2 regions of the Bacillus sp. 1A genome follow, and region 1 is predicted to be linked to the other one. Evidence: predicted binding sites of a transcription regulator. Region 1 holds the regulator's gene; the other holds the start of a gene.
The links. The regulator NrdR, encoded in region 1, represses ribonucleotide reductase genes. The targets are predictions, from matches to a motif close to AACACNATATATNGTGTT.
Positions count from the first base shown of each region.

Region 2: ACUN0F_RS15080 (anaerobic ribonucleoside triphosphate reductase) is a predicted target of NrdR. The motif match lies at 3,935-3,952, and genes of this name have one in related genera.

Region 1 covers NZ_JBQYLZ010000001.1:2,001,551-2,007,180, reverse strand. Annotated here, with positions in the region: gene ACUN0F_RS10120 (replication initiation and membrane attachment family protein) at 1-877, opposite strand, end outside; gene nrdR (transcriptional regulator NrdR) at 1,030-1,491, opposite strand; gene speD (adenosylmethionine decarboxylase) at 1,777-2,160, opposite strand; gene ACUN0F_RS10105 (glyceraldehyde-3-phosphate dehydrogenase) at 2,549-3,577, opposite strand; gene coaE (dephospho-CoA kinase) at 3,687-4,289, opposite strand; gene ytaF (sporulation membrane protein YtaF) at 4,343-4,975, opposite strand; gene mutM (DNA-formamidopyrimidine glycosylase) at 5,048-5,630, opposite strand, start outside.
Region 2 covers NZ_JBQYLZ010000001.1:2,961,629-2,967,258, reverse strand. Annotated here, with positions in the region: gene ACUN0F_RS15095 (S1C family serine protease) at 1-687, opposite strand, end outside; gene ACUN0F_RS15090 (response regulator transcription factor) at 891-1,568, opposite strand; gene nrdG (anaerobic ribonucleoside-triphosphate reductase activating protein) at 1,587-2,039, opposite strand; gene ACUN0F_RS15080 (anaerobic ribonucleoside triphosphate reductase) at 2,036-3,892, opposite strand; gene plsY (glycerol-3-phosphate 1-O-acyltransferase PlsY) at 4,118-4,714, shown strand; gene ACUN0F_RS15070 (HesB/YadR/YfhF family protein) at 4,823-5,113, shown strand; gene ACUN0F_RS15065 (acyl-CoA thioesterase) at 5,141-5,560, opposite strand.

The DNA.
Region 1 (5,630 bases):
GTGCAGCGTGAGGTTGTACTCTTTCACTTAATACAGGTAACGCTTGACCGTTTTCGAACTGATACCAATCACGTGCTCCTTTTCTAAGCCTTTCGATATCAATTGTCTGCATCTCTGTCACCGTACCAAGAACGATATTTTGCATCGATAACACATCTACATCGTACACGTAAGCAAGTGTACTGACACATTCTCGCACTTGATCTGTAATCGCCTTTTTAGGGACAAGAGCGGACAAGCCATCTACAAATAAGGAGAAATCAAAGAAATCATTCCAAACTTTTGGAGCGTCTCCCTTCTCGTTACTTGGCATAGCTGTCGTTTTTGGAATACGAAGATCTTCTTGCGCATGCTCAAGCTGTCCTGGATTAAACGAACCAAACACATCATTGAAAGAACGCGTAACATTTTCATAAGAAGCAAAATCAAATTCTTCTTCTAAGAAATATTGCTTTACTTGATTATATTTTGTCCGACTCAATCGATTGTATAAAAAGATGCTTAACACAATATCATCAAAAAACTGCTTCGGAGATAAAGGTGGTTGCAATTCGTATATAAACATTCGAATATCTTTTTCTTTCTTAATATATACCTTCAAAAGGCCAATTGCTTCTAACTTTACTCGTTCCTCATATATTTCGGGAAGCTGCATCTGCATGGTCACCATAAGGGAATGATGTGTATTCTCTTTTCCAAACACACGATCTTGCTCTAACTCTCCCCATAGCGTCATGTACAAACTAAAAGCTCTACTACCTATTAACGGCTGATACAACATCGTTAACACTTTTCGGTCGTAATTATGCAGTAACCCTTTCGCACTTACTTTATAACGATCAATTGGCAATAGCTCCATCCATGACTGTTTTTCCATTCTTGCTTTTCCTTTCTCTCATCCAATCTATCCTCTACTTCATTCGTTCTATCTTCATTATATAATTGCTTAGCGAAAAAGAGCTATTAGCTTTCGCTTCTAGCTCTCTTATCTCATTACTTACGGTATGTAAAGAGAATAAAATACAACTTCTACTCTCTTTCTTTTTGCAGTATATCTTTTAATTCTTCAATAAATACATTTAAATCTTTAAATTGGCGATATACAGAAGCAAAACGCACGTAAGCAACATCATCAATATCACGCAGTTCTTCCATAACAATTTCACCAATCATATCACTTTTCACTTCTGATATACCTAAATTACGAAGTTCACGTTCCACACTTTGAGTTACTTCTTCTAATTGTCTTAAAGATACTGGTCTTTTTTCGCACGCTTTAATTAAGCCGCGCAAAATCTTTTCTTTATTAAATTCTTCTCGTGTGCCTTCTTTTTTTACAACGATAAGAGGTGACTCTTCTACTCTTTCAAATGTCGTAAAGCGACTTAAACAACTTTCACACTCTCTCCTTCTTCGAATAGAGCGCCCCTCGTCTACCGGACGCGAATCTAACACTCTTGTACCATTATGCGAACAGGATGGACAACGCAATATATTCACTCCTTTACACTATACTCTTTATTTTTTCTCTACTTACTTCATCTGACAATATATATACAATATTATATAACTCATTCTAACTCTCTTACCACTTTAAGTTTAAGCACATTATTTTATCATCTCGTTTTCAAAAATAAGATGGTAGATGGGGTGCTAACTTATTCGTAAGAGCCCAATTTATCTCACTAACGAGTACGTTATATTTTTCCTTTTTTATAAACTAAAAAAGAGGTGCATTATACACCTCTTTACATTTTAAATCAATTATGTTCTTTTTTAAAGAGCTTTTGTTTCTCTCTGCTTAATTTCGAAGCTACCAGTGCCTCGAGGAAGCTCGATGCTCTCACGCGTTTTCGCGTTTAAACCTTCTGCAATATATTCTGCAGCAACATTTGGATCAATACGATCCCCACAAGTATAAACATCAATACTTGCGTAACCGTGCTCCGGAAAGCTATGAATTGTTAAATGTGATTCCGAGATAATTACTACTCCACTTACACCTTGTGGTGCAAATTTATGGAAAGCAACCTCACGCACTTCAGCACCAGCTCTCAGTGCTGCATCCACAAATAATTGTTCAATATACGGCATGTCATTAAGCTTGTCGAAATCGCAATCCCAAAGTTCAGCGATTACGTGACGACCCATCGTATCCATAGTATCCATTCTACAGTTCCCCCTTGTAAATTTATTCTAACTGTTCGAATTGAAAACTAATTTGCAATTTGGCTTGCTCCACTACCACGGGGGAAAGTTAGTCCAGAGAGGTCCTAACCCTTTAAGTAGTGACTACGTACCTCAGCTCTTAAGTTTACGAGTGTTAGTATACTTTGTTTATTTTCATTTTGCAACAACAGTTTTTTCGATTTTCTGTCATATTTTCCTCTTTACTTTTCCCTAAAAAACATAAACGATTCACAAATACAGTAATCACAACGTTTCGTGGTATGTCCACTTTCAAAAATATACTCCTATAATTTTTTTCCTTTTCAGAAAAAAATAAAAAAAAGAGGGCAAATATTCACTTGCCCTCTCCCTTATTCACTTAAATATGTTGCACATTTTTTTGCTTCGCTAATTCGTCAACAACTAACGTTACAAGATCTACAACACGACGAGAGTAGCCCCACTCGTTATCATACCAAGCAAGTACTTTCACTTTACGATCACCCATTACCATTGTAGATAAACCATCAATAATAGCTGAGTGTGTATTTGTATTAAAGTCAATAGATACTAAAGGCTCTTCGCTGAATTCTACAATGCCTTTTAACGCACCGTTTGCAACAGTTTTGAATGCTTCATTAATAGCTTCAACTGTCACATCACGTTTTACATCTACTACTAAGTCAACAAGAGACACGTTTGGTGTTGGTACACGAAGTGCCATACCATGAAGTTTTCCGTTTAAGTGCGGAAGAACCTTTGCAAGCGCTTTCGCAGCACCTGTCGTTGTCGGAATGATTGATTGTCCGCAAGCACGTGCTCTTCTTAAATCTTTATGTGGGTTATCAATATTTTTTTGGTCATTTGTATAAGCGTGAACAGTTGTCATTAAACCGTTTTCAATTCCAAACTGCTCATCTAACACCTTAACAACAGGCGCTAAACAGTTTGTTGTGCAAGATGCATTTGAAATAACAGTATGTTTTGTAATATCTAATTGGTCTTCGTTCACACCAACTACAATTGTTACATCTTCATTTTTACCAGGCGCTGTTAAAATAACTTTTTTCGCTCCAGCTTCAACATGTAGAATTGCTTTTTCTTTTGAATTAAATTTACCAGTTGCTTCAATTACAACTTCAACACCTAGATCTGTCCAAGGCAATTCCTTTGGATCGCGGTTGTTTAAAAGGCGAATCATTTTCCCATCAACTAATAAGTAATCTTCAAATGCTTCTACTGTTCCGTCAAACTTGCCGTGAACTGTATCATATTTAATTAAATGTGCTAACGTTTCAGATGGATAGCTTGCATTGATTGCTACAATTTCGAATGCGCTTTCTTTTATTGCCTGACGAAATACCATTCTCCCAATACGTCCAAATCCATTAATTGCCACACGAGTCATAATATGTTATCCCCCTTGAATGCGTTATACTATTTATCTCCAATCCCAATAATAGTATAACACAAAAAGGGGATATGTCACTAAGCATTTTCATTAATTTCACAATTTTTTAGTCAATAATGTTCCAATTCTTTAAAATCACCTGTAATTGTGTTTTCGTTCCCATAATTGTGCCATCATTATTTATCACTTCATCTGCATTCTTCACTTTTTCTTCTAACGGCATTTGAGATTGAATACGAGCTCTTGCTTCTTCTTCTGAAAAATTATTTCGTTTCATTAAACGTTCTAATTGTATTTTCGGTGTAACTGCTACAACTAAAACACGATCAACGAGACTTGTTAATTTACTTTCAAACAAAAGAGGAATATCCAACACAACCGCTTGTGCCCCTTCTTTTATGTACATTTCTTTTTGCCTATTCATTTCCTCACGCACTGCAGGATGAACAATTTTATTTAACTGCAATCGTTTTTCTTCATTATAGAAAATGACACTTCCTAATTTCGGCCGATCCAGTTCTCCATCTTTTTGTAATACTTCCGTTCCAAACACTTCTACAATTTTGTTATATGCTGGTTTTCCTCGTTCTACAACTTCTCGCGCAATAATATCTGCATCAATAACTGGTATACTCAGTTCACGAAACATTTGAGACACTGTACTTTTTCCACTTGCAATGCCTCCCGTTAATCCAATTACTACTGTCATCATATAATCCTCCTCATAATAAAAGGCGCGAAACTAATGTTCCACGCCCATACTTACATTTTCCAAATTCCAATAATAATGAGTAATACCCCAGGCAGGAATGTAAATTTTTGTAACCATTTCATATTTGATAAAACCGTTCCAAGTTTCATTCCAATAAATAAAAACAAAGAACTCATAACCGCAACTAATATTGCCATCATAGCGGGCGCATACCCTAATAAAGATGCACCAATTCCAGCACCGAACGAATCTATAGAAAGAGCGATACCAAGAAGTAACGCTTCTCCTGCAGAAATGGTGCCTGATTTATCAAAATCTGCAACAGTCGGTTTCCGTAAAATTTGAATCACTAGCCCGAGCGAAGCAATTTCTAATTTCCAAACCTTCTCCTCTTGCTTTGGTTCTTCTTTTTTCTCACTTCGAAAAAATTGGTATAATACCCAAATTCCTATTCCAATAAGAACAAGCCCACCGATACGCGTTGCGATAACAGGTGAAAATATTTTCGCGATCATATGTCCAATTCCCATTGAAACAAGCATAACAGCCGCTGAACACATTCCGATAATTATAATTGATCTTAGTGGAATTCTTACGCTTCTTAAACCATACGTTAGCCCTACACTACAGCTATCTAAGCTTAATGTAAAAGCTAATAAAATAAGAGATAAATAAAGGTACATCGGTAAGCTCCTCCCTTATACATAGCCCTGCTGTATGTATATGACAAATGCCTATCCGATGTTATCTCTTTTCTATATTCTCGGCTGACAAATCGGGCAGTAATGCGTTCCTCTTCCGCCAACAACTGTTTTTTCTAATATCGTACCGCAAGTCACACATGGTTCTCCTTTTTTTCCGTATACATTTAGAAGTTCTTGGAATGAGCCAATTTGCCCTTGCGAATTCATATACGTTCGAATTGTACTTCCGCCTCGCTTCACTGCTTCACCTAACGTTGTAACAGTCGCCTCGTAAATTCGTTCAATTTCTTCTGCTGTTAAAGACGAAGCTTCTCGTTCCGGATGAATTTGAGAACGGAATAAAACTTCATCTACATATATATTTCCAAGCCCTACTAAAAGACGCTGGTCTAATAATACGACTTTTATTTTACGATTGGTCTTTTGCAATCTTTCTTGTAAATACTGCGGTGTCAATTCAGCATCAAACGGCTCCGGACCTAAGTCAGCAAGAGGCATTTGATTCAATTCTTCACCTTTCTTAAAGAGATGCATCGTACCAAACTTTCTCACATCTTTATAATGTAGTTCAGTTCCATCTGTAAATAAGAAACGGACGTGTGTATGCTTATCAATTGGCTCGTCCTCTTGATGC
Region 2 (5,630 bases), 960 kb from region 1:
TACTGGAATTTCACGTTCTTTACTACTAATAATACCTTCTGTTACACTTCCATCAAACCCTAGTGGGTTACCGATTGCAATCGCTTTTTCACCCGCACGAAGTTTACTTGAATCACCTAAAGTGGCAATTTTATTTACATTAGATCCATCAATTTCTACAACCGCTAAATCTAACCAAGGGTCTTTCCCTACAAGCTTTGCATCTACCTTTTTACCATCACTTAGTTTTACAGCAAGTTTATTTGCTCCATCTACTACGTGATTATTTGTTACAATATATGCTTTATTTCCTGCTTTTTTATAAATAACACCTGATCCTGAACCAGCTTGTTGTTCTTGGCCTGTCGGTTGCATTGCAAATGGATCAATGCTTTGTTGCATATTAATCACACCTACAACAACATCTTTCGCGCCTTCAATCATACCAGGTAAATCAGTTTCATTTTTTGCTTTATTAACAACAGGAACTACAGTACCTTCAACTTTTGAATCCGAACTGAATGATGATACAGCCGCTCCATTATTTTGAGCCCATGGCATATATGGTGCCGCAAAACTAATTGAAACAGCTCCAACTACTGCTCCGACTAAACCTGTGAAAAAATAACCTTTTTTGCCGCCTGATTTTCTCACTTCTCTCGTTTCACTATGCTCTTCATTTAAATTCGGTCCGTCGTAATATCCCATGTTTTATTTCCCCTCTCTGGTGAATTCGTACTTTCAGTATAGTCACAGTTTGTGTCCTTCTTGTGAACTCATCGTGAAATCCAATTAAAAAAATACTCTTATCTATCATTGTAGACAAGAAAAGTATTTTTTGTACATTCCACCTACAAAAGAGAGTATAAATTTGCTATATCCCAAAGCCAAAGTGCATAATAAATTAAAGTTTATTCTTCAAATTTATAACCCACTCGAATAACAGTACCGATATGCTTCGCTTTATCTCCTAGCTTATTTCGTAGTTTTTTAATATGAGTATCAACCGTTCGGTCATCACCGTAGTAATCATATCCCCATAACTGATCTAATAAATGTTGACGTGACAACACAATTCCTTTGTTCTCCATTAAATAAACAAGAAGTTCAAATTCCTTATGTGTCAATATAATTTCTTCTCCATCTACTAAAACGGTTCTAGATAGACGATTCACTTCTATTCCAGCTAAAGACATAGCATTTTCTTCCGCTACTCCTACCACACCATCCGCACGTTTCAATAACGTCTTCGCACGAGCTACTAACACTTTCGGGCTGAAAGGTTTCGTTACATACTCATCTGCACCTAATTCGAACCCTAGTAATGTATCATCCTCATCCGAACGTGCTGTCAACATAATGATTGGTACTGCTGACTCTTTTCTAATTCGTCTACAAACAGACCATCCATCTATTTCTGGTAACATTATATCTAACATAATTAAATCAATTTCATGCTCTGCAAATAATTCTAACGCTATTTTTCCGTCTTCTGCTTCGATTACTTCAAAGCCTTCATTACGAAAATAATCACTAACAATTTCACGTAATCTTCTTTCATCTTCAACAAGTAATACTGTTTTATTCATATCATCTATCCCGCCTTTTTACTCTTTCAATCGAATAATACGTTGATTGGAGCTTCCGCGAAATGGAAGTGTTAAATCTTTTTTCTCGATTTCAAATCTTCCATCGACTAAAACATCCCCATAATGTAACAACTCTATCATATCATTATTTTGAGAACTCTGTATCTCTTCTAACGTATAACCTGTATACATCCAAAGATTTTTTTTCAAGCCTTTCACAGCTTTTGCTACTTTTTTCACTTCAGCAGCTTGAAAAAATGGATCTCCACCTGAAAATGTTACATCAGTTAATGTATTACTTGCAATCTCTTTCATAATTTCTTCTACTGTCATTTCAGTTCCATTACAAATATTCCACGATTTCGGATTATGGCAACCGAAACAACGATGCGGACAGCCCGCAAAAAACACGACTGTCCGCAATCCTTCCCCATCTACTACACTATCATGAATGATGTTCATCACTTTCATTTATGCTTCACCCGATCCATCTCTTCACTACGTTTCGCACTATTCCACTTCGACATATCTCCTACAAGATAACCTGTTATACGTCGAATTCTTTCTATATTGGCCTCATCTTCATTTCCGCAGCTTGGACATTCATTACCAATAACTCCGTGATAACTGCAGCACTTACAACGATCAACAGGATGATTAATTGAACCGTACCCAACGCCATGTTCTGCCATCGCTCGTACAATTTGTTTTAACGCCTGTTTGTTATGCATAGCTGCTCCGTCTAGTTCAATGTACGTAATATGTCCCCCGTTACATAGGGCATGGAAAGGTCCTTCTAAACGAATTTTATTTATCGCTTGAATGTTATAATAAACTGGAATATGGAATGAATTCGTATAATAATTATGGTTCGTTATACCGCTAATTACACCAAATTCTTCCCTATCTTTTTTCACAAACTTCCCTGATAACCCTTCTGCAGGAGTTGCAATTACTGAGAAATTCAGTTCATGTTCTTCCGTCGCTTTATCCATTTTATCTCTCATAAAGGAAATGATTTCATACCCGAGTTTCCATGATTCTTCATCTTCTCCATGATGCTTTCCTGTTAAAGCTACTAAGCACTCCGCAAGACCGATAAAACCAAGACTTAACGTCCCTTGCTTTAAAATGGATGCTACAGAATCTTCAGGCTGTAACTTTTCTCCACCGCGCCATACACCTTGTGAATATAAAAATCGAAAATCTCTTGCTCGCTTCGTACATTGATACTCAAATCGTTCTAATAATTGCTTAATTCCTAAATCTAAGTAATAGTTTAACGCTTCAAAAAACGCTTCTTTTGAACCACTAATTAACGCTAATTTCACTAAGTTAATAGACGTAAATGATAAATTCCCTCTTCCAATCGCCGTTTCTTCTCCATGTATGTTAGACATAACACGGGTACGACATCCCATGTAACATACTTCACTTTCCGGTCTTCCGTCATAATGCACTGCATTAAATGACGCATCTAAAAATGAAAAGTTAGGGAATAATCGTTCAGCCGTTGTCTCTAACGCTAATTCAAATAAATCATAGTTCGGATCACATTCTTCAAAGTTCACACCTTTTTTCATTTTAAAAATTTGAATCGGAAAAATTGGTGTTTCTCCTTTACCAAGACCAGCTTGTGTCGCTTTTAAAAGTTGTCTAACTAATAACCGTCCCTCTTTTGATGTGTCTGTTCCATAATTAATAGAAATAAACGGTACTTGTCCCCCGCCCCTACTGTGCATACTATTTGAATTATGAACGAAAGCTTCACACGCCTGATACGTATCATTTTCTGTTTCTTTCCATGCAAATTCTTCTATTTGTTCTTTCGTAAGCGGATATGACTCTAATCGTTTCTTATGTCTCGCTACTGTTTTTCTCACATATGGAGCTAAATCAATATCAAAGAGTGCAAATGATTGACCACCGTGCTGCATATTTTGATTCGCCTGAAAAATAATAGACGAAAGAGCCAATGCACTTTTAATGTCCTGCGGTTGTCTCATATGCCCATGCCCGGTATGAAAACCGTTCGCAAGCATTTGCGCTAACGGAATTTGCGAACAAGTCGTCGTTCCTGTCGCATAAAAATCTAAGTCATGTGGATATAATATATTTTGATTTATCGCTTTTTTCACTTGATCTGACAATAAATTTTCAACTGCATAATATTTCGCACTCTCTGATGCGAACGTTCCCATTACTCCCATCGGAGAGCGGCCATCTACATTTGCATTTTCTTGCATTAAATCTTGCTCACTACCGTGGACAATCGTCTCAAACACTCTCATTAATTCTTCTCCACGTACATTTCGTTGTAACATTTATAACCCTCCACCAATATGTTGTTGTCTTTTGATTAAAATGTTACTACATATAGTCTTGGTGTTTCTGTGAGAAATGTAACATTCCTGTGAAATTTTTTTCACGAAATAATGAATTTTTCATTTACAAAAAAGAAATGTGCTCTTTACAAATGTATGGTACAATATACGGGAAAAACTCTTTTTACCCTTTATCAACACATTTGAATAAAGGAGACTGAACTTATGGTTACTACATATCTTTTATTTATCGTTGCCTACTTACTTGGCTCGATTCCATTCGCACTAGTCGTTGGAAAAATCGGCTACGGAATCGATATTCGTGAGCACGGAAGCGGTAATCTAGGCGGAACAAATACATTCCGCACACTAGGGAAAAAAGCAGGTTTTATCGTTACAATTGCTGACATTTTAAAAGGTACATTAGCAACAAGTCTACCGATTATTTTCGGATTAGATGTTCACCCGCTCTGGTTCGGATTAGCAGCTGTTCTTGGACATGTGTATCCGATTTTCGCGAAATTCCGTGGTGGTAAAGCTGTTGCAACTTCTGCTGGCGTGCTATTATGCTACTCTCCAGTTGTTTTTGCAATATTAGCTGTTGTCTTTTTCAGCCTTTTATTTACAACAAGATACGTATCACTTTCTTCTATGGTAACAGCCGTCGTTGCTGTTATTGCATCCATTGTTAGCGGGGATAAAATCTTCATTATTGCGATGTGTTTATTAGCAGGTATGGTTATTTATAAACACCGTGCAAATATCGGACGAATTATAAATAAAACTGAACCGAAAGCAAACTTTTCAAAAAAGCAAAAATAAGATCGTAACCCACATAACGCAAAAAGAAAACGTGAAGCATATTAATAGCGTCTTTTTGCGTTATTTTTTATACTAAAGAAAAAGCAACATAATTTGGAGGAACTATACATGAATCTTTCCGTAACAAAAGAAGCAGCACAATGGTATAAAAACGAATTAAACTTACAATCGGGTGAAACACTACGCCTTTTCGTACAATACGGCGGGTGCAGTACTGTGCAAAAAGGACTTTCTTTAGGTATTCGTAAAGATGATCCTGCACATCCTGCTGTTCAAATTCAAGAAGAAGATATTAACTTCTTTATTGAAAGCGATGATGAGTGGTTCTTCGATGGACATAATTTAGTCGTTACATTTAACGATGGGGACGATTTCCCGCAATTTAATTATGAAAAATAAAAAAACGTGGCTTCCGCCACGCTTTTTTTATTTTTTCTTAATTTCCTCATATTTCGCATACCACTCAGGATAGAACTTTTTAAATGATACAGGGCGAAATCCTTCTTTTTTCGCACAAATATTCGTTGTACTTGCAGTAATACAAAGTTCACCTTCACCGTTATATATTTCATAACCATATACAACGCGAAGCGGACTCACAGTATCAATCCACGTTTTCACAATTGCTTTTTCTCCGTAACGCATCGCTTTACGATATGAAATTTGCAAATCTAACACAGGAGAAATAATTCCCTCTTTCTCCATTTCAACATATGAAAATCCTAAATCTTGTATAAGTTTCGTACGGCCTAGCTCAAGCCATACCAAATAGTTTGAATGGTAAACAACACCCATTTGATCTGTTTCCGCATAACGGATTTCAACTTCATGTTCTGCTACAAACATATGTATTCGCCGTTGCCATAAACTTATAAAAATCTATAAATTTTGTTTATTTCCCTGTTCTACGTGTCCG